3 regions of the Cupriavidus sp. WKF15 genome follow, and region 2 is predicted to be linked to each of the others. Evidence: predicted binding sites of a transcription regulator. Region 2 holds the regulator's gene; each other region holds the start of a gene.
The links. The regulator HrcA, encoded in region 2, represses chaperone genes, less so after heat shock. The targets are predictions, from matches to a motif close to TTAGCACTCNNNNNNNNNGAGTGCTAA.
Positions count from the first base shown of each region.

Region 1: the regulator HrcA is predicted to act here: its motif matches at 5,556-5,582, upstream of groES (co-chaperone GroES).
Region 3: the regulator HrcA is predicted to act here: its motif matches at 1,674-1,700, upstream of rpoH (RNA polymerase sigma factor RpoH).

Region 1 covers NZ_CP119572.1:767,539-774,975, forward strand. The annotation lists gene CupriaWKF_RS03685 (SDR family NAD(P)-dependent oxidoreductase) at 1-410, opposite strand, end outside; gene CupriaWKF_RS03690 (NADP-dependent oxidoreductase) at 447-1,466, opposite strand; gene CupriaWKF_RS03695 (serine hydrolase domain-containing protein) at 1,542-2,792, opposite strand; gene CupriaWKF_RS03700 (tripartite tricarboxylate transporter substrate binding protein) at 3,077-4,054, opposite strand; gene CupriaWKF_RS03705 (NAD(P)-dependent oxidoreductase) at 4,294-5,271, opposite strand; gene groES (co-chaperone GroES) at 5,675-5,965, shown strand; gene groL (chaperonin GroEL) at 6,012-7,437, shown strand, end outside.
Region 2 covers NZ_CP119572.1:2,296,384-2,303,820, reverse strand. The annotation lists gene CupriaWKF_RS10755 (NAD kinase) at 1-777, opposite strand, end outside; gene hrcA (heat-inducible transcriptional repressor HrcA) at 890-1,927, shown strand; gene hemH (ferrochelatase) at 2,024-3,139, shown strand; gene CupriaWKF_RS10740 (RNA-binding S4 domain-containing protein) at 3,136-3,531, shown strand; gene CupriaWKF_RS10735 (hypothetical protein) at 3,604-3,768, opposite strand; gene grpE (nucleotide exchange factor GrpE) at 4,042-4,596, shown strand; gene CupriaWKF_RS10725 (thioredoxin family protein) at 4,701-5,126, shown strand; partial or broken gene CupriaWKF_RS10720 (phospholipase A) at 5,123-6,401, opposite strand; gene CupriaWKF_RS10715 (DUF1841 family protein) at 6,524-6,955, opposite strand; gene CupriaWKF_RS10710 (DMT family transporter) at 7,057-7,437, shown strand, end outside.
Region 3 covers NZ_CP119572.1:372,326-379,762, reverse strand. The annotation lists gene ybiB (DNA-binding protein YbiB) at 1-551, shown strand, start outside; gene CupriaWKF_RS01815 (pirin family protein) at 559-1,434, opposite strand; gene rpoH (RNA polymerase sigma factor RpoH) at 1,815-2,711, shown strand; gene CupriaWKF_RS01805 (SCO family protein) at 2,870-3,490, opposite strand; gene cyoE (heme o synthase) at 3,624-4,559, opposite strand; gene CupriaWKF_RS01795 (COX15/CtaA family protein) at 4,556-5,659, opposite strand; gene CupriaWKF_RS01790 (cytochrome C oxidase subunit I) at 5,672-6,328, opposite strand; gene CupriaWKF_RS01785 (SURF1 family protein) at 6,402-7,157, opposite strand; gene CupriaWKF_RS01780 (twin transmembrane helix small protein) at 7,257-7,437, shown strand, end outside.

The sequences.
Region 1 (7,437 bases), 1.5 Mb from region 2:
ATCACGCCAAACACGTTGATGCCGAACGCGCGGATCCAGTCCTGCTCCGATAGCGAAGCCAGTTCGCCGCTCATATCGATGCCGGCGTTGTTGAAGACCAGGTGGATGCGCCCCAGTTTCGCCGCGAACTCCGCCGCCGCATCGCGCACGTCCGCATCGGAGGAAACATCCAGTACGCGCGTGCAGATGCGCCTGCCGGTCGATGCGAGCTGCTCGCGTGCAGTGTCAAGCCCGTGCGCGTCGATGTCGGCCAGTGCAAGGTCGGCACCGCGAGCCGCCAGTGCCTCGGCCAGTGCCAGGCCGATGCCCGACGCGGCGCCTGTGATGATTGCCGTCTTGCCCTGAAAGTCCTGAAGGCGGGGGCGGGCGTTCGGCCGGGACTCGTTGCCGCCGATGTCTGTATGAATCATGGATATTGGTGGTTAAGGGCTGCGCGGCCGCGGCATTCAGCCGATTACGGATTCCGGAGCGAGGCGGACAAGCTGCTTGCCGGTGTTCTTGCCGGTAAACAGGCGGTTCAGGGCGGCGGGCGCCTGCTCGATGCCGTCAACGATGTCGACGCGGTACTTGAGCCGGCCGTCCCTGACCCAGTTCGCCAGGGCTTCCACGGCTTCGTGGAACCGCGAACGGTAGTCGGCAATAAGGAAGCCTTCGATGCGGGCGCGTTTCATGATGACGTTGCGGAACAGCTTCGGGCTCCACCAGTCACCGCTTGCGTTGTAAGTCGAGATCATCCCGCACAGGGCGATGCGGGCACCCGGATTGATCAGAGCCAGCACGGCATCCATGGTCTCGCCGCCCACGTTCTCGAAATCGACGTCGATGCCGTCCGGGCAGGCGTCGCGAAGATCGGCAAGCAGGTTGCCGCCCTTGTAGTCGACACAGGCATCGAGGCCGAACTCATCCCTGACGAGCTGGCATTTGGCCTGGCCACCCGCGACGCCAACCACCCGGCAGCCGAGTATCTTGCCGATCTGGCCGGCGATCGAGCCGACGCCACCTGCGGCGGCCGACACCACGATGGTCTCGCCAGCCCTGGGTCTGGCAATGTCGAGCATGCCGAAATAGGCGGTCATGCCGGAGCTGCCCAGCACGCTCGCATACGCATGCAGGGGCAGGCCATACTCCACCGGGACGCGCCGGGCAGTCCTCGTTACCGAGTACTCTTCCCACGCCATGCCGCCTTCGACGATGTCGCCAGGCCTGAAGTCCGGGTGGTGGGACTCGATGACCACGCCCATGGTGACGCCGCGCATCACCTCGCCCAGCGCCACCGGGGCCATGTACTGGTCGATCTCGCTCATCCAGACGCGGTTGGTCGGCGCCACCATGAGATAGAGGTTGCGCACCAGGATCTCGCCGTCGCGCGGGCGCGGCAGCGGCGCTTCAACGAGCTGCAGGTCGTTGTCGCCGATATCGCCGACGGGGCGCTGCCTGAGGATCCAGCGCCGGTTCATTGTCTTCATGCTTGCTCCTCCAAAATTTATGCCTGGTACCGCGTGCGCGGGCCGCACTGCCGGTCGCCGTAACGCGCTCGCTGCTCAGTCTTCCAGCGCGCCATATACGATGTTGCGCAACAGGGCCCGGTACCCGACGCGCGTCGCCGGGTCGTTCTCCTGAAGCATCAGAATGGCTACCAGCTGCTCTTGCGGATCCGCCCAGAAATACGTCCCGAGCGCGCCGCCCCAGTAAAAATCGCCGACCGAACCCGGCACCGGGCTCAGGCCCCGCACAGTGCGCACGCCCACTGTCAAGCCATGGCCCTGGCCGAGATCGGGCAATGGCGCGTTGATGCCGAGCCCTGTGGTCGAGCTGCCATAGCGTGTGGCCGGGGGCAGATGGTTGCCAAGCATCAATTCGACGGTCTTCCTGGAGAGCAGGCGCACGCCATCGAGCACACCGCCGCTGAGCAGCATCTGACAGAAGCGCGCGTAGTCGCCGGCCGTGGACAGCAGGCCGGCGCCGCCGGAATGCCAGCGAGGCGGGTCGTGCTCGTCGTAGTCGAACAGGGCGGTCGATTTGCCGGATGCGCCGGATGGCAGTGCCAGGCCAGCGCCGTCCTGGCGCTTCAGCCCGAAGGCCGTTGCATGCATGCGCAGCGGCTGTGTCACGCGCTCCGCGACGAAGCGAGCCAGGTCCATGCCCGAGACTATCTCGATGACGCGGCCGAGCACGTCGGTGGACATGCCATACTCGAACACCTCGCCCGGCTGGCATTGCAGCGGGATGGCCGCCAGCTTTGCGACCATCTCGGCATTGGTCTGCCCGGGGTCCATCGTGGCGCTTTCGCGATACTGGCGCTGCACCAGCGAATCGCCGAACTGCCCGTATGTCAGGCCGGACGTGTGCCGGAACAGGTCGTGGACGGTCATGGCGCGGCGCACCGGTTCGAGCACAAGGCGGCGCCCGCCGGGTTTCCCGTCGGCCGTCTCGACGCCGACCTGAAGGTGCGCGAATTCCGGGATGTAGCGTTCGACCGGATCGTTCAGGGCCAGTCTTCCTTCTTCCATCAGTATCAGCGCTGCCACGCCAATGACGGGCCGGGTCATCGCAGCAAGGCGAAAGACGGAGTGGCGCTGCATCGGACGGCGCGGGGTATCCGCATGCTCGAAGCCGAACGCCTCGAACCAGGCGATCCGGCCCTTGCGCGCAACCAGCACGACGGCGCCCGGGATCTTGCGACGGTCGATATCTGCATTGAACACCGATGAGATCGACCGCAGCCGCCGCGCGGACAGCCCGACCTCTTCAGGGGTATCAGCCTGGTCCAGGGCACAGGTCTTGAATGGCAATACTGGCTCCTTCATGTTTCGCGGCATCAGCGCCTTGCGCCTGCCGTAAGGCATATGTACCGAGTCTAGGGAAGCAGGCGGCCGGGCGGATGATGGTGCGGGTCTTCGCCGTGACCGCCGGGGACATTGCGTATCCGGGGCACGCACTGTCGACGGGTACCGGCGAAGAGGGGAGCAACCGGCGAAGGTCGAATGATTGCGGCAGATCGCCGCGATGGCCGTCGGTGGCCGAGTGCGAACTCCGGCAGGAAGGCAACAGCCAGCGCTGCCGGAGCCGCGGACCGTCAGGGCTGGATGTTGTAGGTCTTCACGATGGCGGCATTGCGGTCGTACTCGGTGCGCAAGGCCTGGCCAAGCTGAGCCGGGGTTTGCGCCGGCACGGTCTCGAAGCCGAGCCCGAGAATCCGCTCCTGCACCTTGGGCGTCGAGGCTGCCTTGTAGACGGCAGCCTGGATTTTCTGGACCACGTCTGCAGGCACCTTGGACGATACGAACACGCCCGCCCAGTTGTTGAAGTCAATGTCCGGATAGCCCAGCTCGGCAAAGGTCGGGACTTGCGGCAGCAGCGGCGAACGCTGTTTCGCGGCCAGCGCATAGGCCTGCAGCTTGCCGGCCTTGATCATCGGCAGCGAGGTCACCATGCCGTCGTACATCACCGCGATCTGTCCGCCCATGACCTGTGTCAGCGCCGGCGGAGAGCCGGCAAAAGGCACGTGCTGCAGATCCATGCCAGCTTTCTGGTTCATGATCAGGCCAGCATAGTGGGCGACCGTGCCCGCACTGTATGAAGCAAAACTGAGCTGGCCCGAATGGGCTTTCACATAGCTGATCAGGCTCGGCAGGTCCTTGGGCGGCAGGGCCGTCGACCCGACCAGCAGGAGGGTCGACCTGGCCACCGCGGCCACCGGCTTCACATCCTTCATCGGATCGTAGGAGACCTTCATCACATGCGGGATTTCCGTGAGCACATTGGTGGTCGACACCAGGATGGTCTGCCCGTCGGCCGGCGCCCCCAGCAACGTGTTCATCGCAATGCCGCCGCCGGCGCCTGGCTTGTTGTCGACCACCACGGACTGGCCCAGTTCGGCCGTGAGCGCTTCGGACAGCACGCGTGCCAGCACATCCATGGTGCCGCCGGCAGGCGCTGGGACCAGTACCCGGACCGGCTTGTTGGTCCATGCCATGGCGACGGGCATGGACAGGGCCAGGACAGCGCAGGCAGCGGCGCGGCGCACGCAGTTCAGGGTAGGGCGGATTGGCATAGATGTCTCCCCGTTATGGGTGTGGTCTCGAAATGGGTGCCATGGACGACGGCAGTCGTGCCAGAAGTATGGGCGGGCGATGCAAAGCGTCTTAACATTCAGGGGCAAATATTTGACATTTCGGGACAGTTAGGGAAAGCCCAATGCGGGGATGCCCTCGGGGGCAGTGCGGGAAAACGGGGAAATGCGTCGGGAAATGCGCAGATCGCGGCGCGACGGCACCGCGGCGGCAAACGGGATCAGATGTCGCGGATGGCTCCGCTGGCGATCCCGGTGCGGAAGAGTCTGAAGGTCTCGCCTACTGCTTCGCGCAGCGGCGTGCGGGGCAGGGGACCAATCAGGTTCTCCAGCGCGGTCGCGTCGTAGTCTTCGGGAAGCCCGAGCGATGGCCCGGCGAACGTGATCGTTCCGCGCGCTTCCGGTATGACCGACTCGATCGTCTCGACGACTTCGCCCATGTCTGCGACGCTGCCTTGCATATTGAAGACGTCAGCGCCGCGATAGCCGGAACGTGCGCACGCGATGAACATGCGCGCAAGGTCGTCGGCATAGTGAATCTGGCTGCGGCCGCTGTATGGAATATGGAAACGACGCGCGAGCGCTGCCGCCAGGACGGCCTGGGTGGGCGCCGCGGTCAGGCCATAGTCTCTTCCGGCGCCGAAGACTGTTGCCGGGCGAAGGCCGATGCTGGAGACGCCTCTGTCCTGGTAATACACGCGCGCCATGCCCTCTTCTGCCTGCTTGAACACACCATAGAGGGTCGTCGGATGCCCGCAGGTATGGTGCAGGATGGTTGCATCGCTCGCCGCGTCGCAGCTGTCGTACACCGCAATCGATGACGCGTACACGATGCCGGCGATCCGCTGGGCGCGCCGCGCCACTGCTTCGAACAGATTCACGCCGCCCAGCACGTTGACGCGGGCCCCAAGCGGAGGATCGGCCTTGAACCTTGGGTGAATCAGCGCTGCCAGGTGAATCACATGCGTGATGCGATACCTGTCCAGTGTTGCCTCGAGCAGGCCCAGGTCCGTGATGTCGCCGCGAACCATCTCGACGCGCGACAGATGTGCATCGTCCATCAACAGGCGCAGGCGCCGGACGTCGTTGTCCGCGTCGAAGGCAACGACCGGCACGCCTTCCTGTACGAGCCGGCGCACCGTCCATGCGCCGATACATCCCAGTGCCCCGGTTACCAGAAATCGCTCAGAGTTCGCCATCGTTGCCAGTCACCGGTTGCGGGCACCGCCGCGTGCCCGGAATGAACTGTCAACATTCTAGGAAGGCCATCGCCATCGGGATTGACGTGGCGGGGCGCCGGCGTGACAGCCGGGGACATTGCGCGAGGAGTTCAGGCTGGCGCGGGAAGCCGTAAGGGGCCAGGGTTGAGCGAATCTCGCCACCTCGCCACCTCGCCTCCGCGTCACCAAAGGCCCCCGACACCCACCAAGGGAAAACCCCCATCAAGTCGCTGTCTTGAAATGCCCATACCCCGTCCCTATAATTAGCACTCGCTGGGGGTGAGTGCTAACAGCTCCCTGCGGTACCCGAAATTCCGCGGCCGCCGACTCTGATCGCGGCTCGCTTGTGAATCAAAACTCACTTTTGTATCTAGGAGTCCGTATGAATCTGCGTCCTTTGCACGACCGTGTGATCGTGAAGCGTCTGGACAATGAAACCAAGACCGCGTCCGGTATCGTGATTCCCGACAACGCCGCCGAGAAGCCGGATCAAGGCGAAGTGCTGGCCGTCGGCCCGGGCAAGAAGGATGACAAGGGCAACAATATCGCCCTCGACGTGAAGGTGGGTGACCGTGTGCTGTTCGGCAAGTACGCCGGCCAGGGCGTGAAGGTCGAAGGCCAGGAACTGCTGGTCATGCGCGAAGAAGACATCATGGCTGTCGTGAACAAGTAATCACTTGTCGACGACACCCACCGCAAAGAATTAGGAGAATCAGAACATGGCAGCAAAAGACGTAGTGTTCGGCGACGCCGCCCGTGCCAAGATGGTCGAAGGCGTGAACATCCTCGCCAACGCAGTGAAGGTTACCCTGGGTCCGAAGGGCCGCAACGTGGTGCTGGAGCGCAGCTTCGGCGGCCCGACCGTGACCAAGGACGGCGTGTCCGTGGCCAAGGAAATCGAGCTGAAGGACAAGCTGCAGAACATGGGCGCCCAGATGGTCAAGGAAGTGGCTTCCAAGACCAGCGACAACGCCGGTGACGGTACCACCACCGCTACCGTTCTGGCCCAGTCGATCGTGCGCGAAGGCATGAAGTTCGTCGCCGCCGGCATGAACCCGATGGACCTGAAGCGCGGTATCGACAAGGCAGTCGCCGCCGCCGTGGAAGAGCTGAAGAAGGTCAGCAAGCCCACCACCACCAGCAAGGAAATCGCCCAGGTTGGCGCGATCTCGGCCAACAGCGACACCTCGATCGGTGAGCGCATCGCCGAAGCCATGGACAAGGTCGGCAAGGAAGGCGTGATCACCGTCGAAGACGGCAAGTCGCTGGCCGACGAGCTGGAAGTCGTGGAAGGCATGCAGTTCGACCGCGGCTATCTGTCGCCGTACTTCATCAACAACCCGGAAAAGCAGGTTGTCCAGCTGGACAGCCCGTTCGTGCTGCTGTTCGACAAGAAGGTTTCGAACATCCGCGACCTGCTGCCGGTGCTGGAGCAAGTGGCCAAGGCTGGCCGCCCGCTGCTGATCATCGCTGAAGACGTCGAAGGCGAAGCCCTGGCGACCCTGGTGGTCAACAACATCCGTGGCATCCTGAAGACCGCCGCCGTCAAGGCCCCGGGCTTCGGCGACCGCCGCAAGGCCATGCTGGAAGACATCGCCATCCTGACCGGCGGCACCGTCATCGCTGAAGAAATCGGCCTGACGCTGGAAAAGGCCACCCTGAACGACCTGGGCCAGGCCAAGCGCATCGAGATCGGCAAGGAAAACACCATCATCATCGATGGCGCCGGCGACGCCGCTGCGATCGAAGGCCGCGTGAAGCAGATCCGCGCCCAGATCGAAGAAGCGACCTCGGACTACGACCGTGAAAAGCTGCAAGAGCGCGTGGCCAAGCTGGCCGGCGGTGTTGCCGTGATCAAGGTTGGCGCTGCAACCGAAGTCGAAATGAAGGAAAAGAAGGCCCGCGTGGAAGACGCCCTGCACGCCACCCGCGCTGCGGTGGAAGAAGGCATCGTCCCCGGCGGCGGTGTGGCCCTGCTGCGTGCCCGCGCTGCGATCTCGGGTCTGCAAGGCGAGAACGCCGACCAGAACGCCGGTATCAAGATCGTGCTGCGCGCCATGGAAGAGCCGCTGCGCCAGATCGTGCTGAACGCTGGTGAAGAAGCTTCGGTCGTTGTTGCCAAGGTCATCGAAGGCAAGGGCAACT
Region 2 (7,437 bases):
CGAGGTGAGCGACTGCATGTCGAAATTGACGCTGGCATCGCGCGCGGTCGCCACCTCGATCGTCACCTCGGCATCGTGCGGCAGCACGATGGGCCGGTTGGACAGCGAGTGCGGCGCGATTGGCACCAGCACCAGGCCCGACAGCGTCGGGTGGAGGATCGGGCCGCCGGCGGAGAGCGCATAGGCGGTCGAACCGGTGGCGGTCGACACGATCAGGCCGTCCGAACGCTGGTTGTACATGAAATTGCCGTCCACCGACACCGCCAGTTCGACCATGCCGGAAATGCCCGAGCGGTTGACCACTACGTCATTCAGGGCCAGCGCCGAGAAGATGCGGCTGTCGTCGCGCACCACGCTGGACTCTAGCAGCAGCCGGGTCTCGGCCTCGTAGCGGCCTTCGAGCATGTCGGGCAGTACCGACTGCACGTCCTCGAGCGGGATATCCGTCATAAAGCCGAGACGGCCGTGGTTGACCCCGATCAGCGGCACGTTGTGGCCGGCGAGCTGGCGCGCAATGCCGAGCAGCGTGCCGTCCCCGCCCAGCACCACGGCCACGTCCGCTTCCCGGCCGATTTCCTCGGGGGTCAGAGCGGGATAGCCGGTCAGCCCGGTGGCCTGGGCAGTCTCGCGCTCGAACACGACATCCTGGCCATTGCGCAGGATGTAGGAAGCGAGCTCCTCCAGCGGGCCTTCGATGCCGGCAGTCGAGTACCGTCCCACGAGGGCCACGGTCTTGAATGGGGTGCGCAAGGCGCTGGTTTTGGGGGGGGCAGACATGCGGGGATTAGACCATACCGCCGTGACCGTTGTCAGCATGGGGCGCGCGCGCCATGTGCGGCGGGCCTGCCAGGCGCCCGAAGCGGTAAAACTTGCGTAAAATCGGGGCATCATGGATGAACGTTCGAAAACGCTGCTCAAGACCCTGATTGAGCGCTACATTGCCGAAGGGCAGCCGGTCGGCTCCCGGACCTTGTCCAGGTATTCCGGGCTGGACCTGTCGCCGGCCACCATCCGCAATGTGATGTCCGATCTGGAGGAGATGGGCTTCATCTCCAGTCCGCACACGTCGGCGGGACGGATTCCCACGCCGCGAGGGTATCGCCTGTTCGTCGACACTATGCTGACCGTCCAGCCGATCGAGCGCGGCGGCGTGGAAATGACGGAGCTGGCCGGCCAGATCCAGGGGCAGCTCGGCGGCCAGCAGCTCGGCCCCCAGCGCATGATCACGGCGGCCGCGCGGACCTTGTCCAACCTCTCGCATTTCGCCGGCGTGGTGATGACGCCGCGGCGCGCGCAGTCGTTCCGGCAGATCGAATTCATGCGGCTGTCGGACAAGCGCATCCTGCTGATCATCGTCAGCCCCGAGGGCGATGTGCAGAACCGGATCATCCAGACGGAGCTGCCATACACCCCCGCGCAGCTCATCGAAGCAGCGAACTTCTTCAACGCGCACTACGGCGGCATGAGTTTCGATGCGGTGCGCGACCATTTGCGCGTGGAGCTGAGGGACCTGCGGCGCGACATGTCGCAATTGATGCAGGCGGCCGTCGAGGCCGGCAGCAGCGCCATGGAGGAAGAGGACGACCACGTCTTCATCAGCGGCGAGCGCAAGCTGCTGGAAGTCGAGGACCTGGCTTCCAGCATGGACAAGCTGCGGCGGCTGTTCGACATGTTCGAGCACAAGACCAGCCTGCTCCAGCTGCTGGACGTGTCCAGCCATGCGCAGGGGGTGCAGATCTTCATCGGCGGCGAAAGCCAGCTGGTGCCGCTCGAAGACATGGCCGTGATCACCGCGCCGTACGAGGTGGACGGCCAGATCGTCGGCACGCTGGGCGTGATCGGACCGACCCGCATGGCCTACGAGCGGGTGATCCCGATCGTCGATATCACGGCACGGCTGCTGTCGAGCGCACTGAGCCAGAACTAGGGCCCGTCCGACGGGTCACACAGTCTGCGTCCCCATTTTGTGTCCCCATTTCCACCGCCCGGCGGCATCCGGCCGCCCGGCCACATCGGAAGCGACATGACGTTTTCTCCCGAACCGGCCTACCAGCACGGCCAGGCGCCGCGCACGGCCATCCTGCTGGTCAACCTGGGCACGCCCGATGCGCCGACCCCGAAGGCGGTGGGGCGCTACCTGAAGGCGTTCCTCTCGGACCCGCGCGTGGTCGAGATCCCGCGCCTGGCCTGGCTGCCGCTGCTGCATGGCGTGATCCTGCCGCTGCGCTCGCGCGCCTCGGCCCTCAAATACGAGTCGATCTGGCTGCGGGAGGCGCATATGACGGGATCGCCGCTCCTTGTATACAGCGAGCGCCAGGCGCACGCGCTGCAGCGCCTGCTCAACCAGCAGGGCTACGAGGTCACGGTCGCCTGCGCGATGCGCTACGGCAATCCTTCGGTCGAGTCCGTGCTGGAGGCGCTGCGCCGCCAGGGCACGGAACAGGTGCTGGTGCTGCCGATGTATCCACAATACTCCGGCACTACCACGGCCACCGCGTTCGACGAGGTGTTCCGCGTGCTCGGCCAGTGGCGCAACCAGCCCGAGCTTCGATTCGTGAAGCATTTCCATGACCATCCGGCCTATATTTCGGCGCTGCACCAGCAGGTCGGCGCGTACTGGGCCCAGCACGGCATGCCGGATTTTGCGCGCGGCGACAAGCTGATCCTGTCCTTCCACGGCGTGCCGCGCCGCACGCTGGAACTGGGCGATCCCTATCATTGCGAGTGCCTCAAGACAGGACGCCTGCTCGGTGATGCGCTGGGCCTGCAGCCGGGTCAATATCAAGTAACGTTCCAGTCTCGTTTCGGCAAGGCCGAATGGCTTCAGCCCTATACGGCGCCCACGCTGGCGGAACTGGGCAAGGTCGGCGCCGGCCGGGTCGACGTGTTCTGTCCGGGCTTTCCCGCCGACTGCATCGAGACCCTGGAAGAAATTGCCATGGAAGGGCAGACCGAATTCATGGTGGCGGGCGGCAAGCAGTTCCATTTCATCCCGTGCATGAACGATGCACAGCCCTGGATCGCGGCAATGGCGGAAATCGCGCTGCAGCATTTGCAGGGCTGGCCGCTGAACATGCCGCATCCGCATGAACTCGAAGCGCGCCGCAGTCGCGCGCAGACCCGGGGAGCCGCAGCATGAATGTCAGTTTCGAGCCGGATGCGCGCCTGCGCATCGACAAGTGGCTCTGGTGCGCGCGTTTCTTCAAGACGCGCTCACTGGCGGCCGAAGCCGTCGAGCGTGGCAAGGTAACGGTGAACGGCCAGCCGTGCAAGAACTCGCGCGAGGTCCGGCCCGGCGACAGGGTCGTGCTGGAAGCCCACCAGCAGCGCTGGGAACTGGTGGTGAAAGGCATTGCCCAGGCGCGCGGGCCGGCGCCGGTGGCACAGACGCTTTACGCGGAAACCGAGGACAGCCAGGCACGCCGTCATGCCGAAATGGAGCAGCGGCGCTACCAGCCGGAGCCGGCATCGCAGTTGCAGGGCCGGCCCACCAAGCGGGACCGGCGGCGCATTGACGATTTTCGGGGTTGAATGCGACAACGCGGCCGTACCGGCAAGCGCCGGTACGGCCGCGTTGAACGATCAACGTCAGCCAGCGTGGTCCTACTGGTTGACGTTGACGTATTGGACGAGGTAATGCTTGAAGACGGCCTTGCCGCTGCCATACTCGGTATCACGCGGCGTCAGGGCGCCGGACAGGCAGATGAATACTGTCATCACGGACAGCGCGGCAAGCAGGCAGAGCGTCACGATGGGCAGCTTGTGCATGGCCAACCTTTCGGAAGAGGCACAAATGTGATCCAACTCCAGTCCCCTCGGTATTTTTGTCATTTTTCTTGATAAGAATCTTAGTGATTGCACTGCAACAAATCAATAAGCGGTCGATTGCATAAAGGGGGCGTTTGTAACGGTGTGTTTCGGGGTCTCTTTGCAACCACTCTTGAAAAATGGCGGGTTGCCACCAGATCAGCGGGACACACGCCGATTTAACCACCGCGGCCCGAACCGGATGGCCGCGACAATGCATTGATACGGATCGACATGGAAGAACAGAAGCAGACGCCAACCACCCCGACGCCTGAGCCCGCCGCCGAAGCGGCTGCCAATGCCGCGACCGCCGCGCCGGAGAGCGCCGCCGTGGATGACGTGGCGGCGCAGCTTGCCGCGCTGGAAGCCAAGGCGCGCGAGCACTACGACATGTACGTGCGCTCCGTCGCGGAAAGCGAGAACATCCGCCGCCGCGCGCAGGAGGATGTGTCCAAGGCGCACAAGTTCGCCATCGAGAATTTCGCCGACAACCTGCTGCCCGTGATGGACAGCCTGCAGGCCGCCCTGGCGGATGGCTCGGGCGATATTGCCAAGCTGCGCGAAGGCGTCGAGTTGACGGCGCGCCAGCTGGCCGCTGCGTTCGAGCGCGGCAAGATCGTGGAACTGAACCCGGTCGGCGACAAGTTCGACCCGCACCGCCACCAGGCCATCTCGATGGTGCCGTCCGAGCAGGAGGCCAATACCGTCGTGACGGTGCTGCAGCGCGGTTATATGATCGCGGATCGCGTGCTGCGCCCGGCGCTGGTGACGGTTTCGGCACCCAAGTAAGCGGTGATCGCGGGCGGGGCCGAACGGCTGTGCCCGCCGATACGACCCTCGACGCCCCGGCGCCAGTCTGGCCCGGGGCGTCTTGCCATTCACGGAGGCAAGCCATGAGCGATGCAGCAGCCGGTATCCCGCCACGATCCGACGCGCACCTTGACCATCGCGCTTTTGACATGCTCGGGATGCAGCCGGTGGACGGCGCCTCGATCGATGCCGCCATTGCCGCGGCCGGCGACAAGCTGGTGTGCGTGTTCTTCTGGGGTGTGGACTGTTTCAACTGCGAAATGGCGAAGCAGGCCATGCTGTCCAGTCCCGAGCCGATCCTCGCGCTGGATCTGCACTGGTTGCACGCCAATGTCTATGCGCACCCCGAACTCGGGCAGCGCTTCGGCCTGCACGGCATTCCGGTCTTCATGTTCTTCCACAACGGCAAGAAACTCGGCCGTGCCACCGGCTGGCACGGCCATGGCCAGTTTGCCGCGGCGGTGACAAACGCGCGCCTGAAGGCGGAAGGCAAGCCGCTGGCAGGCTAGCGCGACAGCGCGTAACCCAGCCGGAACTGCCAGGGAAGCTTATGGTTGTAGTCCAGCAGGCTTTCCCCATAGCCGACGAAATAACCTGCCATCAGGTATCCGGCGGTGCCCGGAATCAGTCGCGCAAGCGGATAGGTCACGCGGGCGTCGACGCTGCCGTACCAACTTTGCGTGCCTTTGCGCACCGTCGCAGCAAACTCCCAGGAGTCCGCCTTGCCATATGCCAGGTCCAGGTCCATGTAGCCGCGGTAGTGGGTTGTCGCTTTTTTCCAGGTAGGCGTACAGCTTGGGCGCGACGCGCCAGTGCCAGTTGTTCTGGTCGCCGAAATAGAAGGTCGGCTTGAAGAAGACGGTGTTGATGCTGCGCGATTCGTCGCCGCTGCGTCCGTTGGATTCATGCTCGAGGCCGGTCGCCAGCGACAGGCGGCTGATGGCCGCGTTGTGAACGCCCGTGTCGGACAGGTAGTAATAGAAGCTCGGCCGGTAGTTGGTATCGCGGAACGGCTTGGAATCCTGCGACAGGTCCCATAGCGAGAACTGCGTGTAGGCGAAGTAGAGGTTGTCGATCAGGCGCCGTGACGACGGATCCTTGCCTTCGAAGATCCGGAATTTGAAGCTGAACTGGAACTTGGCGTTGCCCCCGTCGTGCGCGCCGACGATGAAGTACATCGGGTCATTGAACGACAGGCGCGCGCTGTCGCGCAGGTCGGCCGGCGCCGGAGCCGGCCGGGCGGCCGAGGCGACCGGGACCACCGGTGCCGTTGCGTCGGCAGGCTGGACCTCATGCGCTGGCGCGGCAGGGGCGGCAGCCAGCGGAGCCGCGGCGGGCTGGCTCGGCGTGGCCTGCTGGTTCAGCGTGACAAGTACCGGCGCAGCGTCGATACCCGTGGCGTCCAGGCGGATCGTGCCGCGCAGTGCCGGCGGCAGGTCGGCGGCATAGCGGATGGTCCGGTTTTCGCCCTGGCGCAGGGAAAGGATGGCGGGGCCCGGATCCGCTCGCCGCAAGATAAGTTTCACGGGCGCCTGGAGATCGCCGGAGGCGGTGACCTCAAGCGTGTCGGGCACCTCGTATCGGCGCGTTCCGGTGTCCGCGCTGATCAGCAGGGTCAGCGTGAGTGGCTGGGCGCCGTCGATGATGCGGGGCGGCTGCAGCATCGAAACCGCGGCCTGGCCTGACAGCGGCCAGGCGCAGGCGAGCACGAGGCAAAACCGCTTCCATTTCGAGGCCGCGGCATGAGCGGCCTTGCGGGGTATGGGCCGTAACGTTCGGGGCATATCGGGATGCGCCGTGTCCGGCTGGACTTCGGCGCAGGCGGATGGCAATGCGCGCAAGCCTACCATGGCACCCGACGGCGATTGTGATGAATTGTACGCAGGCGGTTTTGACCTGCGGCGTGTCAGCGCGACGCGCGGCGCCGCACGCAGTCCACGTAGTGCGTGCCATCGGGTGGCAACCCGGAGCGTTGCGCCTGCCACAGCATCTCGCCCAGGCATTCCATGACCTGGTGCTGCGCCTCGTGCGGGGAATCCAGCCGCTGTGCCAGCGTTTCGTAGGCCTGGCGGATGCCCGGTGGCTGGTCGATGGACACCTGCTCGGAAATCGACAAGTGCATCGACAGGTGCAGGAACGGGTTGGTCTGGCCCTTTTCGGGCGCAAAGTCCTGCGCCAGCGCACCTTCGGTATCGGCAAGCAACGACTGGTATTCGGGATGCTCGCCGATCCAGTCGACGGCAATGGCTTCGAGCGGGGTCAGGACGCCGCCGGCAAGCTGCTTCTGCCAGGCATCGCAGAAGAACCGGCGGACTTCTTCACGGGACGGATTGAACATGGTGGCGCCATTGTAAACGAGCGCTCGGGGCCCTGCTGCTGGTGGCGCCGGCGCCATTAGAATGCGGGATTGGCCAATTTGCCAGCCGTCCACCGTTCTCCATGACCGTTTCCACGCCCGCTGTCTCCGAACGCGCCCGCGAAAAGTTCGCCGGCGTGCTGCTGATCGCCTTGTCGGCGAGTGCCTTCGGTGCCATGGCGATCTTCGCCCGCTTCGCCTACCAGGCCGGTGCCGATGTCTATGGCCTGCTGACCGTGCGATTCGCACTGGCGGCCGTGGCGCTGGCGTTCGTGATGCGTGCTCGCGGCATCCGGCTGCCTGCGTGGCGGCGCGTGCTGGCGCTGGCGGCCATGGGCGGCATCGGCTACGTCGGCCAGTCCTTCTGCTTCTTCAGCGCGCTCAACCATGCCCAGGCCAGCCTGGTGGCCCTGCTGCTTTACCTGTATCCGCTCTTTGTCACCATCCTGGCGGCCATCTTCCTC
Region 3 (7,437 bases), 1.8 Mb from region 2:
AAGCCGCCACGCGCTTGCGCGATGGTGATGGCATCAACGGGCCGCTGGCGGTAGTGCCCGTGGATGTGCTGTCGCCGGGGCTGGCGCAGTTGCTGGATCGCCGCAATGTCATCGGCCTGCGCAATTCGTCCCACACGGTGGCCAAGATGCTGCAACCGGTTGGTGAGCATTCACCGGCGCAGGCGCTGCGCCTGTACAGCTATACGCACCCAGAGTACCGCGAAACGCTGACCGACTATTTCTCGCATGAGCCCGCCAATGTACTGCTGGCGCGCGGCACCGAAGGCGAGGTGGTGGCCGACGCGCGCCGCAGCAGCCGCATTGACTGGCTGCATGACGGACACCAGCAAACCCTTGTCAACCCGACCAGCGGCTCGATTGCCGATGTGCCCGACCTGCCGCAGGGCAGCGACGTGGCCAACACGGCGGCCTGGACGCGCAAGGTGATGGACGGTGCGGTGCCGGTACCTGCCCCGATCGCCACGCAAGTGCGGGCGATCCAGGAATGCCTGCGCCAGGGAACGCGCGTGGCGTGGGCCAGCCCGCTCTGAGCGGCGCCTATGGCTTGCGGGGCGGCAGCGGAATGCGCTCGGTCTCGCCGGGAACATGGGGGAAGGCGTCGTCCTCCCAACGCTGCGAAGCGGACTCGATCGCTTCCTTGCTGCTGGCCACGAAGTTCCAGAAGATGAACCGGTGGCCGTCGGTGGGGTCGCCGCCGAGCAGCATCACGCGCGACGGCGCTGTGGCGGTCAGCATGACCGTCTGGCCTGGCGCCAGCACGACCATGTGCTCCGCCGGCAGCACCTCGCCGTCGAGCGCCACACTGCCGTCGACCGGGTAGATGCCCCGCTCGGCATGCTCGGGCGGGATCTCCACGCTGGCACCGGCATCCAGTTCGATCGCCACATACAGCGTGCGGCTGAATACCTTGACCGGGGAAGTGTGGCCAAAGGCATCTCCGGCAATGACCGTCATGCGCACGCCCGGCTGCTCGATCTTCGGTAGCGTGGCGCCTGGATGGTGGAAGAACGACGGCGCCACGGTTTCGTGATCCTTGGGCAGCGCCACCCAGGTCTGGATGCCATGCAAGCGCGCGCCGGCTTCACGCACGGACTCGGGCGAACGCTCCGAATGGACAATGCCGTGGCCCGCGGTCATCCAGTTGACGTCGCCGGGGCGGATGACCTGCTCGCTGCCAAGGCTGTCGCGGTGCATGATCTCCCCATCGAACAGGTAGGTCACCGTGGCGAGGCCGATATGTGGATGTGGGCGCACATCGGCGCCATGGCCTGGAGGCAGCGTCACCGGGCCCATATGGTCGAAGAAGATGAACGGGCCGACGGTCTGGGTCGCTCCGGCAGGCAGCAGGCGACGCACGGTGAAATCGCCCAGGTCCCGCACATGGGGCTTGAGCAAGTGTTCGATGGCAGACATAGGTCCTCCGGATCGTGGGGCAGGCTCTTGATGGCAGTAGCGCGCTCGCGCCAGCACTGTCAGTGTAGCGGGTCGCGCAACACAGTATTCCGGCGGGCGGTGCGAACCCCGGGGCGCGACAGGCCTCTAATCGAGGATATCCGGCCTGCCGATATGCAGCTTAAGTAGCCTGATGCAAACAATGCTATCCAAAGATAGATGACAATCATCAGGAACTATCAAGGCCTCAAGGACTCCAATTAGCACTCACCCGGCTTGAGTGCTAAGATGTGTTGCAATGCTGTGCCCTCCTACCCGGAGCGGCGCGCCGGCAACCGAAACGCCGGATGCGAAAGGAGCTACTGATAGTGAACGCAGTCTTGTCTGCCGACCGAACCCTGATGAACAGCCGTCTGCCGACGGCGCCCAAGCAGGCCGGAAGCTTTGCATTGACCTTCCCGGCCACCGTGGGCAACCTGGAAAGCTATATCCAGGCGGTCCACCGGGTCCCGCTGCTCACCGCCGAGGATGAGCAACGCCTTGCGCGCGAATTGCGCGACCATGATTCCGTTGATGCCGCACGCCAGCTGGTGATGTCCCACCTGCGCCTGGTGGTGTCGATCGCACGCCAGTACCTTGGGTATGGCTTGCCGCACGCCGACCTGATCCAGGAAGGCAATATCGGCCTGATGAAGGCCGTGAAGCGCTTCAACCCGGACCAGGGCGTGCGCCTGGTGTCATACGCCATGCACTGGATCAAGGCCGAGATCCACGAATATGTGCTGAAGAACTGGCGCATGGTCAAGGTGGCGACCACCAAGGCCCAGCGCAAGCTGTTCTTCAACCTGCGCAGCCACAAGCAGGGCGCGCATACCTTCACGCCGGAGCAGGTCGAAGCCGTTGCGCGCGAGCTCAACGTCAAGCCTGAAGAGGTGATGGAGATGGAAACCCGCCTGTCGGGCGGTGATCTCGCGCTGGAAGGCCAGGTCGACGACGGCGAGGAAGAGTTCGCCCCGATCGCCTACCTGGCGGACAACCACAACGAGCCGACGCGCGTGCTGGAGGCCAAGCGCCACGACCGCATGCAGGTCGAGGGCCTGGAAGACGCGCTGGCGCGCCTGGACGAGCGCAGCCGCCGCATCATCGAAGCGCGCTGGCTGAACGTCGAGGACGACGGCTCGGGCGGCGCCACACTGCATGAGCTGGCGGATGAATTCGGCGTGTCGGCCGAGCGGATTCGCCAGATCGAGGCAGCGGCGATGAAGAAGATGAAGGGGGCGTTGCAGGCGTTTGCCTGAGCGCCCGGCGGTCGGTTAACCGGATGTGCTATGTGAAAGGTCGGTCCTCTGGACTGGCCTTTTTTTTTGCCGGGGTGGGGATGAAGGGGTGGGGTTGGGGTTGTCGAGCCAGTCACAGCCACAAACCCACCCCTGTCTTCCCTCTATCCCTGACCCACTCAGGACAACAGCTGCTTGATATCGTGAGCGATCGGCTCCGGCCCCTGCCCGTGACGGATAAACAGGCGCAACCGCCCTTCCGTGTCGAACACATAACTGCCTGCCGAGTGATCCATCGTGTAATTGTTCGGCGAAGAACCCGGCACCTTCGCGTAGTACACCTTGAAATCCTTCGCCAACTTCTGCAGCGCGGCATCATCGGCCGGGCGCATGCCCAGGAAGCGCGGATCGAATGCCGGCACGTACTGCGCCAGCAGCGCCTGCGTGTCGCGCTCCGGGTCCACCGTGACGAACAGCACCTGCACCTTGTCGGCGTCCGGGCCGAGCTGTTCCATCACCGCCTTCAGCTCGGCCATGGTGGTCGGGCAGACATCGGGGCAATGCGTGTAGCCGAAGAACATCACCACGACCTTGCCCTTGAAGTCCGCGATCGTGCGGACCTTGCCGTTGTGGTCGGTCAGCGAGAAATCCTTGCCGAAGTCCGCCCCGCCGCTGATATCGACATTACGGAACGAGGCCTTCTGCTGGCCGCAGGCGGCAAGGGTCAGCGCCAGGAAGGCCAGCGCGGCAAAGCGGCGGAACGAGGCAAGAAGCCCCTGGGATTGGCTTGGCTTGGTCATGCGAGATTGGAGGTCAGGGGCGCCGGCAAGGCTGCGGTGCCGCGATGGCGAGGACAGCACACAGTATCGCCCATCCGTGCTCCGCGGCAGCACGGCCGCGACAAGATGTCGCAGGCCGCGGACATGGTACCGCTCAGAGCTGCGGCACGAACTTGAAGTAGTGATCGACCAGCAGCGCTGCGAACAGGATGGACAGATACAGGATCGAGAAGCGGAAAGTGCGCTGCGCCAGTTCGTCGGAATAGTTGCGGTACAGCGTCCACGAGTACTTCAGGAACCACGCACCCAGCACCAGCGCGCTGGCCAGGTAGATGTAGCCGCTCATGCCGTAGACGAAAGGCAGCAGCGTCGCGGCGATCATGACCAGCGTGTACAGCAGGATGTTGAGCAGCGTGTACTTTTCGCCGTGCGTGATCGGCAGCATCGGCAGCCCGGACTTGGCGTAGTCGGCGCGGCGGTACAGCGCCAGCGCCCAGAAATGCGGCGGGGTCCAGGTGAAGATGATCAGCACCAGGAACCAGGCCTCGGCCGGCACGTCGTTGGCCACCGCCGCCCAGCCAAGCGCCGGGGGCATGGCGCCGGACAAGCCGCCGATCACGATGTTCTGCGGCGTGGCCGGCTTGAGCAGGATGGTGTAGACGACGGCATAGCCGAGGAAGGTGGCGAAGGTCAGCCACATCGTCAGGTCGTTGGCGAACACGTGCAGCAGCCACATGCCGGCGCCACCGAGGACGGCCGAGAAGATCAGCGTCTGCGTGGTGGTGATCTCGCCAGTGGCGGACGGGCGCCAGGCCGTGCGGCGCATCAGCGCGTCGATCTTCTGCTCGACCAGGCAATTGATGGCGAACGCGGCACCGGCCAGCAGCCAGATGCCAGCGGCGCCGCCGATCAGCACGCGCCAGGGCACCATGCCCGGCGTAGCCAGGAACATGCCGATGATGGCGCAGAACACCGCGAGCTGCGTCACGCGCGGCTTGGTCAGGGCGGCATATTGGCGGACCAGGTGACGCACCCGGCCCACGGGATGGGATTGTGTTGCGGTTACCACGGGAGGGAGTTTGTCTTTCATGTGGCGCGAGCGGCAGTCGGCACGCTGGAGGCAGCGCCGGCGGGTCGGGTCGCGAGCCCTATATTGTAGTTGAGTCGCACCAACAGCAGCAGGAGCACCGCCGCGCCACCGTTATGGAGCACGGCGGCCGCCAGCGGCCAGTCGAGCACGATGTTCGAGAGGCCGGTGGCAAGCTGCAGCGCCAGCGCGGCCAGCAGCCAGCGCGACGCGCCGCCGAGCCCTTCCAGCCTGCGCGCGCGCAGGCCGAACCACGCCAGGTAGGCCAGCACGATCACGGCGAAGCAGCGGTGCACCCAGTGGATCGCCACCAATGCCGCGTGCGGGATGTAGTCGCCGTCAGCCGTCATGCCGAGCTGGCGCCATAGCGTGAAGCCGTGCGTGAAATCCATCTCTGGCACCAGCTGGCCATTGCACAGCGGGAAATCGGTGCACGCCATCACCGCGTAGTTGGTGCTGACCCATCCGCCCAGGAAGATCTGGATCACCAGCAGCAGCAGTGCCGCGCGCGCCGGCCAGCGCAGTGCCCCGGCCTGCGGCGCCACGGGATGCGGCGGGTCATTGCACGACCCAAGCCAGATCAGCGCCGCCAGCAGGCTCATGCCGAGCAGCAGGTGCGTGACGACGATGACGGGCTGCAGCTTCATGGTCACCGTGAAGGCGCCGAACGCGCCCTGCACGCACACCAGCAGCAGCACGCCAGTGGCGAACCACGGCGACTGCTTCAGCTCCCTGCGCTTGACCCACGCCAGCACCATCAGCGTGATGATCAGCACGCCTACCGCCATGGCGAAATAGCGGTGGATCATCTCGATCCACGCCTTGGCCAGCGTGACCGGGCCGCTCGGCAGCGCGGTCTCGGCGGCGCGGATCGGCTCCACGGCCGCGTGCGGGTTGGAATGGCCGTAGCAGCCCGGCCAGTCCGGGCAGCCGAGGCCGGAATCGGTCAGCCGCGTAAAGCTGCCGAACATGATCAGGTCCAGCGTCAGGAACGCGGTGATCCAGACCAGCTTGCGGTACTTGTTGCGGTCGCCGCGGACCAGGACGTACGAGATCGGGAACAGCGCGATCAGGACGCCGATGATGGCGAGTTGAAGCAGCATGCGTGTCGCCCCTCAGCCGATGCGGGAGACCCGGAGCAGCTTCTTGAGGTCGCCGCTCATCTTCTTGGGATCGGGGTCTTTCGGGAAGCGCATCATCAGGTTGCCGAGCGGATCGACCAGGAAGATGGTGTCTTCGATGCGGCCGCCCTCGGCCGCGGGCAGCCATTGCCGTGCCACGTCAGGCGGCATGCGCAGGAAGCGCACGCCGGCATAGGGCTCGTTGTAGGCCGCCGACAGGCGTTCATCGACGGCGCCTTGATCCGTGATCAGCCAGACCGGCACGATGCGTTCCCGGTCCTGGCCCTGGCCCGCACGGATCTGGCGGATGGTGAACAGCTTCTTTGCGCAGGCCTCGTCGCAGGCCGACGGATCGGTCGTCACCAGCAGCCACTTGCCGCGAAAGCTCTCGAGCGGCACGGCTTCGGCACGCTCATTGGCGACGCGCACGGCCGGCATCGGACGCTGCGGATCGATCAGTGCGCCGTAGTTGGTGGCGCCGCCGGCCGGCTTGAACACGTAGAAGGTCAGGTAGGACGCGATCACCGGCGATGCGCACACCAGCAACAGCAGCAGCATCTGGAGGCGGCCGCGGCGCGTGCGCGCGTCGATGCGCGAGTCCGGCGGAGATGCCGTGCCGGCCGGGGCCGGGGCGGAGTCTTGGTGTGGCATGCGTACGTCTGTCGTTCGTTTGTCGTGGCGCCCGCGCAATCGCGCGCGCCTGTTGTCCGTGGCCAGATGGCCGTCAGGGTTGTCCCGCCGCCGCCAGCCGGCGCGCGCGGCGCCAGCCCAGCACGATCACCAGCACCAGCGTCAGCGCGGCCAGGCCGAACCACTGGAAGGCATAGCCGTAGTGCCGGTCGGCCCCGAGATCGGCCGGCGCCCAGTCGCGCGCGAGGCCGTCGCCGGTGTCGGTGCGCTGCTCGATCACGAGCGGCTGCAACGCCACGCCGGTCTCGGCTGCATAGGCGGCCAGGTCCACGTTCTGGCGGATCCTGCGGCCGGCTTCGGCACTGGCGGGCTGGCCGAGGCTATAGACCTTGGGCACGGCGGCAAGTGCCGTGCCTTCGATGGTGACCTCGCCGGCCGGCGTCGCGAATGGCGCGATGCGCGTGCGGTCCTGGGCATCGCGCGGCAGCCAGCCACGCAAGACCAGCACGCTGCGGGCGGCGCCACCGTCACCTTGGATCGCCAGGGGCGTTAGCACCAGGAAGCCGGCGCGGCTGTCGGTGCCATTGCCGTGGGGCCGATTATCCAACAAGACGGTCCGGTTCGCGTCGAAACGGCCCGTGACGCGCACGGTGCGCTCGGCCACGTCGCCCCGGGCGGGCGCCGTGGTCAGCGTCACCGGTGGTTGCGCGGCCAGCGCCTGCAAACGTTCGGCGCGCGCGAGCTTCTCGTGCGCGCGGTTGAGCTGCCAGTTGCCGAGCGCGCAGGTCACCGCGATCACCACCGCGGCCGCGACAGTCGGCACCGGGCTCAGGGCTCGCCACGGCTTCATCGGCCCGCTCCCGGCGCGTACGGCAACATGCCGGCGGTGCGATAATGACACTTTCCGCCAACGAGCCCGCGGCACGTATCGCGGCCAGCCTGCCCCGCCATGCGCTTTGTCATCATCGTCGCCTTTCTCCTGATCATCGGCAGTCTGGCCTCGGCCCTGTTCTTCATGATGCGCGACCGCGGCAGGACGCCGAACATGATGCGCTCGCTGATGTTCCGCGTGGGCTTCTCGGTGGCGCTGTTCCTGTTCATCCTGTTCTCAAACTGGATGGGCTGGATCC